DNA from 2 places in the Paenibacillus sp. AD87 genome. Region 2 is predicted to be linked to the other one. Evidence: riboswitches for the same ligand, from Rfam matches in the RefSeq annotation. Region 2 holds a riboswitch; the other holds the start of a gene.
The links. A riboswitch is a leader RNA that binds a small molecule or an ion and turns the genes downstream of it on or off. The one in region 2 is predicted to bind ZMP and ZTP.
Positions count from the first base shown of each region.

Region 1 (3,411 bases), on a different contig from region 2:
GAAACCGGAATAGGCTCTGTAGCCCCTTGTACGATACCTAATAACACATATTTCAACCACAAAATAAAGTCTTCCATTGTATCCTCCTACTCATTATTTTCGACTAGCTTTGACATATTTCAGTTGGGCCACAATGATGACACTAATAATCACCAAAAGGAACCACGAACTGATCTTGCTAAAACTGACCAGTTGCCAGGAGTCATGCTGGTCAGGGTATTTCCAGCCGTTAAAAAATGTAGCTATATTTTCAGCAGTCCAGATGAAAAAACCTACGATGACAAAAGCGAGCGTTAACGGCATTCGATAGGTAGTTAATCGTACCCGATAGATAATCCATGTTTTACGAAAAACAATAAATACCAGAGCGGTCAACCACCAACGGAAATCGGGAATAAAATGATGTGTGAAAAAGTTGATATAGATGGCTCCTCCTAACAGAACCGAAGATGCAAACCCAGGCCAGCCTGTCATGTCCATACGCAATCTGCGCCATATTTGGCACATAAAGCTTGCTACACTTGCATACATAAATCCGCTATAAAGGGGAACGCCAAAGAGCTTGGTATAACCAGGCTCAGGGTATGACCAGGATCCCATCCACACCTTATACATCTCCAGTACCAATCCAATCACGTGAAATATACATATGACTTTGATTTCATCACGTGTTTCCAATCCGCTCCGGTACATAAGGTATTGTACTGCTAATAAAACAAGCAGAATGGCATCATAGCGATAAAGAAAGGGTATCTGAATTACGCTAGAAAGGGCCAACGTTCCAAAGATCGCCACAGGAAAAATGCAACTCATCGCCTGATGATAACCAAAATGCAGGAGCTGTACTAAAGGTTTCAAGTTATGTTTATCTCCTTCCTAAGCCTTGTTCATAATAATATAGATATGGTCCGTTTGTAAAAAGAGAAAAAAAGATCTATATATTTTCTTATTTTCAATTCGAGCTTATTCAAAAACAAAACAGGCCCCTCGTCAACTGGAGGGACCTTGTTTTTTGGCTAATTCAATTATGCATTTTCAGACAGCTTGTAGGCAGATTTAATCGTATGTTCAATGAGCGTCGCAATCGTTACAGGACCAACACCGCCCGGTACAGGTGTAATTGCTGAAGAAGGAACAAAGCAAGCTTCGTAGTCCACATCTCCGACGTTGCCTTTGTTATAACCTGCATCAATAACGACAGCACCTGGTTTAATCCAGTCTCCTTTAATAAAGAGCGGTTTGCCCACGGCTGCAATTATGATATCGCCAAGCTTCACGATTTCTTCCAGATTCACGGTTTTAGAGTGGCAAGTCGTCACCGTTGCATTCCGGTTGAGCAGCATGGCTGAGACAGGTTTGCCCAGAATTGGACTTCTTCCGATGACAACTGCATGTTTGCCCTCGATCTGAATATTGTAGAAATCCAAAATGCGCATAATAGCCTGTGGTGTACACGAAGGGAATTCTGCGTCTCCAAAAGCATTAAGTGCAAAACCGAGAGTCGTAACACCGTCAACGTCCTTCTCGATGCTAATGGCATCAAAAGCTGCTCTTTCATCGATGTGATTCGGGACAGGGTGCTGAAGCAAAATACCGTGTACGGAAGGGTCATCATTTAGCTTGTTAATTTCTTGAATTAATTCATCCGTGGTGGTATCCGCAGAAAGAACGACCTTAATAGAATGCACGCCTAATCGAGCACAAGCATTTCCTTTCATTCGCACATAAGTCGCTGAAGAAGGATCATCTCCGACGAGAATTGTTGCGAGACAAGGCTGAATACCTTTTTCCTTCAGAATGGCAACCTTCGAGGCCATGTCTTCTTTCATAAAATCCGCTACCGTTTGTCCATTTAAGATCAGTGTGTCAGTTCTCATTTTCACATCGCCCTTTCAACATAAAAAAAGAGGCAAGGAAATAAATATTCCTTACCTCTGCCCAGGCGTACGGCTTATTACAAAACCATATGCTCCCTCACGGTTCACCGTGTTCGCCAGTTACATATGATCGTTTAAATTGTTTAGATTGTTTAGATTGATAGTACTTGAAAAAGCAAAATTGTTCAATAGTTAATGGATTTCTCTTATCAAGAGAGATGATCTTAAGGATTAAGTATCTCGTCTATTAATGAAAATTCAACATGATCTACTTTCCAGCCCTTTATCCTGAATAATTTGATTGATAAAACGATCTGTAAAATAGGCGCTAAAGTATGTCCGAATTTGCTTAATGGACGACAGATTTGTCGCTTCATTTAATTTGTCAACGAAGATTTGCTGTTGTTTGGCCGTTATTCTCTTTGTATTGGGCACTTGCACTTTGGGTTTTGCCATCGTTACCTGTAGTTGCTTACCATCAAGAGTAATAGTTGCTTGGCTGGTTTGTTGATTCCATTGCACGTCAGCGCCTAAAGTTTGACTGATAAACCGCGCCGGGACATAGGTGGTGTTATCGTTTAATTCCGCAGGAACATCCAGAGAAACTGCCTCTTGGTTAACCAGTATCTTTTTAGAGTTAATGGTCAAAAGTATTGTCGTTTCACCTTTGGTCATGGTGATATTTTTTAGTTCTTTGTTCCACAGTTGAGAAAAGGGCTTAATTCTAATTTTTTTCTTTTACCAGAGGAAATAGTTGATAACTGTTCTCACTTATGATATATTATTGTTAACAAGTAAACTATTTGCGGTTGAATTAGTGCATTAGATTCATTATTTAAGGTTTTTTTATTATTTATAGGTAAATAAGGAGCGATTGAAGAATGGATTCAAACGATCGATCAAAACAGTTACTGTATGACCAATTTATCCGCTTTTTACATGTATATGAGAATCACAAGGATACGGAAATTGAACATTTTCTAAGTATCGCCCAGCGGGAAAGCATGGACAAAATCCCTCAGCATTTGACCGCGATTCATATGATAGATTGCATTGGCAAGCATGAGCCTATTAACAACACGGGTATTGCCGAGGCGATGAATTTGTCCAAAGCAAGCATTACCAAGATCGGCAACAAACTGCTGGAGGAAGGATTCGTTAAACGTACGAAAATGAATGACAACAAAAAGGAGAGCTATTTCCGGTTGTCACCACAAGGCAAGAAGATCTTTGAACTACATGAACGTTTACATGTACTTGAGGCTGAACGGTTCTATCGTTCTTTGGACAAATATTCGGAACCGGAGCTGAAAATAATACTTCAATTTCTTCAAGACAGCAGCATGGATATGGAATCCAGATAAACTGAAGGAGAGTGAAACACTTGAGTCTTGCAGAATTGATCAGGGAACGGAGAAGTATTCGTAAATGTAATTCTACACCGGTGGAACAGGAGTTGGTTGTTGAATTGCTGCACAAGGCTACACGGCTTCAACCATCTGTTGAATCTGGCTCATGGCGTGTTGTTTATGCC
Region 1 is NZ_LXQN01000007.1:2,572,332-2,575,742, reverse strand. It holds gene gpAD87_RS11300 (undecaprenyl-diphosphate phosphatase) at 1-77, opposite strand, end outside; gene gpAD87_RS11295 (DUF817 domain-containing protein) at 94-858, opposite strand; gene gpAD87_RS11290 (bifunctional 5,10-methylenetetrahydrofolate dehydrogenase/5,10-methenyltetrahydrofolate cyclohydrolase) at 1,026-1,877, opposite strand; ZMP/ZTP riboswitch at 1,930-2,011, opposite strand; gene gpAD87_RS11285 (copper amine oxidase N-terminal domain-containing protein) at 2,136-2,582, opposite strand; gene gpAD87_RS11280 (MarR family transcriptional regulator) at 2,759-3,241, shown strand; gene gpAD87_RS11275 (nitroreductase family protein) at 3,262-3,411, shown strand, end outside.
Region 1: it holds a riboswitch for ZMP and ZTP, as region 2 does, so the genes downstream of both, gpAD87_RS11290 (bifunctional 5,10-methylenetetrahydrofolate dehydrogenase/5,10-methenyltetrahydrofolate cyclohydrolase) here and gpAD87_RS27160 (TIGR01440 family protein) in region 2, are expected to answer to the same signal.

Region 2 (3,411 bases):
ATGCCGTGTTCTCGCTGGGCGAAGCCAGCGAGCTGGAGGAAGCAGCGCGCCGGCTGTACGCCGCGCTGCGCAGCTGCGATGAGCAGGGCGCCACATATATTGTGGCTGAAGCCTGCTCGCGCGAAGGACTGGGAGCAGCCGTCATGAACCGGCTGCTCAAGGCGGCAGGTCACCGACTCATTCAGGTCGGTGACCGATAGCTCCATTTTTCCATAATATCGCTATGAATATTTCCCTCTGGCACCCGTCCTCTAGTTACGACTAGCAATTCAATTTTTTTGAGCCGGGATTGCAAAATGTCTTCTCAGGTCATGTTTATGTCCTTGTCCGCATAAGGTGTACAAGAACCTTTACGTGACTTGGGGGTATGGGGATGTGGGATGTGTCTGCCCATGTAGGGCAGTTGGTAACCATTTTGATTATGGCCGTCGCTCTCGGACTCGACGCGTTCTCACTCGGCATCGGGATTGGCATGAAGGGCATTCGTATGAGAGACGTATTGCGAATCAGTACCGTAACGGCCCTGTTTCACATCATCATGCCGCTCATCGGCATGTATACGGGCAAATATGTCAGTTCCCTGCTTGGTGACATTACGACGTATGCAGCTGGCGGTCTGCTGGTCCTGCTCGGCGCCCATATGATCTTGAACGCTTTCCGGGAGGGAGATACCAAACTGGTGGATCATCGATCTCTGCTCGGAGTGATTCTGTTCTCACTGAGTGTCAGTGTAGATTCGTTTTCCGTTGGAGTTTCGCTCGGCATGTTCAGCAGTGATTTGGTGTTAACGGTACTGGCTTTCGGTGTCTGTGGTGGAGTAATGTCCGTCATGGGTCTGCTGTTGGGACGGCGTGTGAGCCAAAATATGGGCGATTATGGGGAAGCGGTCGGCGGAGCGATCTTGCTCGCTTTTGGACTTCTGTTTATATTTTAAAAAACGACGTTAACCATAATTACAGCCTAGTGCAGTCTTCAATATATAATTAAGAGTTTCATTGGTTCAGATGGAGTTTCAAACATGATTCGACAACATTTGCAAAATGGGGAGGCTAACCACAATGAAACATATTTTGTTTGTATGTACAGGGAATACATGTCGCAGCCCCATGGCGGAGGGACTTTTACGTAAACTGGCGTCTGAGCGGGGCATTCAGGTGGACGTTCGTTCCGCAGGTGTAGCCGCAACAACGGGCATGCCGATTTCCCGTCATGCGGAGGCCGTATTAAGGGATCACAACGTTGAGGGACCCCCACATTCGACGCTCCTTAGCTCGAACCTAGTCGGCTGGGCCGACCTGATTCTCACGTTGACACGCAGTCATAAACAGCATGTCATGCAGGTTTTTCCTGACTCGGTACACAAGACATATACCTTGAAAGAGTATACGGAAAATGACGAGCAAGTCTTGAATGATCTTCAGGAATTGGACAGCCTGTTTGCGACATTCGAAATGAAACGTGCGCTAGGTCAGGAGATTTTGGCATCTGAACGTGAGCGGGCAATCGAGATCAGACAGCGCATTCCGAGCTTTGATATTTCGGACCCGTTTGGCGGCAGTCGCGACGATTACAACATCGCTGCGGCAGAGATTCGGACTGCTCTCGACAGACTTTTGGACAAGTTGGAGTAATTGGATTCGTTTAATCATTCCCAAGTACCGATGGATTTCCATATAAAAAACGTACACGGGATGTAAATTACCCATTGATTTTAAACGCAGGTTGTTTTATGATGAATGGGAAAACAGGGATCCGGTGTAACTGGCGACGAAGTGGGCATAACCACGATGGAGCACCGGAACAAACGGCCGGTCGCCTGGGCAAAAGAGCAATTCTGCGTTACCCGCAGACTGCTCTTTTTTTCGTCTTTCATCTGATTATTCGCTATAATAGTACCTGAAATGCCATACAAGAGAATACCAAGGGCAGCCAAGAGGAAGCCGGGCATGATTTTATCGGGAGGCGATAGGATGACTATTGAGTTAGATTCGGAACAACCCGGATTGCATGAACAGACCGCATCCATTCTGCGTGAACTGGCGCTTGCCGGACAGCTTGGACCTGGACAGATCGTTGTGATCGGTACAAGTACAAGTGAAGTTGCAGGCAAACGGATTGGTACAAGCGGTGCTGTTGAAGTAGCGCACCAGCTTCTTGCGGGTATACGCGAGGTGCAGCAGGAGTTCGGTTTTGATGTTGTATTCCAATGCTGTGAGCACCTGAACCGTGCGCTGGTTATGGAGCGTTCACTGCTTACACGTCTTGGATTGACTGAAGTGGGTGCAATACCTGTGCCCAAAGCAGGTGGTTCCATGGCATCCGCAGCGTATCGCTCGCTGACCGATCCATGCCTGGCTGAACATGTGCAGGCCCATGCGGGACTGGATATTGGGGAGACGATGATTGGCATGCATTTGCGGCATGTGGCAGTACCTTTCAGAACAGCACTCCGCTACATCGGTGATGCCCGTGTAACTACAGCACTGACCCGTCCGAAGTTGATTGGCGGCGAGCGTGCAGTGTATCGTATGGAAGAGCAACCAGATTCGACATTTTGTGACTGATATCTTCAACCTATATAAAGCCAAATTAGACTTTACACGAAAACGGAGAGTGCAACACCAATCTGAAGAAGCAAAGCGTTCGCCTTTATCCCCGGATTTCCCCCTTATTATAAGGGAGTTCAGAAAAATCTGGGGATAACAGCGATCGGAAGATGGTGATGCAATCGAAGTCAGGAGTGTAACCACTGTAGTTTCGCTTTATAACTTCACTTATAACTGGGAGGAATTTAATCATGGAACAATTGCGCAAGAATGACCCGGCAGTACTGGAAGCGATGAATCTTGAACTGAAACGTCAACAAAACAACATTGAGCTGATCGCGTCCGAGAACATCGTAAGCGAAGCGGTTATTGAGGCAATGGGATCTGTACTTACTAACAAGTACGCTGAAGGATATCCAGGCAAACGTTACTACGGTGGTTGTGAGCATGTGGATATCGTAGAAGATATCGCGCGTGATCGTGCCAAAGAATTGTTTGGAGCAGAACATGTGAATGTTCAACCTCACTCCGGTGCACAAGCGAACATGGCAGTATACCTTGCGGCTCTGAAACCAGGTGATACTGTGCTTGGTATGAACCTTGCGCATGGCGGACACCTCACACATGGTAGCCCGGTTAATGCTTCTGGATTGCTGTACAATTTTGTGGCTTACGGTGTACAAGAAGATACATTCCTGATTGATTATGATGAAGTGCGCAAAGCGGCATTTAAACATCGCCCTCGTATGATCGTTGCAGGTGCAAGTGCATATCCGCGTATCATTGATTTTGAAAAGCTTGCTTCCATCGCTAATGATGTAGGTGCTTTGTTCATGGTGGATATGGCTCACATTGCAGGACTGGT
Region 2 is NZ_LXQN01000019.1:804,192-807,602, forward strand. It holds gene gpAD87_RS27145 (L-threonylcarbamoyladenylate synthase) at 1-200, shown strand, start outside; gene gpAD87_RS27150 (manganese efflux pump MntP) at 374-934, shown strand; gene gpAD87_RS27155 (low molecular weight protein arginine phosphatase) at 1,059-1,631, shown strand; ZMP/ZTP riboswitch at 1,748-1,829, shown strand; gene gpAD87_RS27160 (TIGR01440 family protein) at 1,971-2,564, shown strand; gene glyA (serine hydroxymethyltransferase) at 2,798-3,411, shown strand, end outside.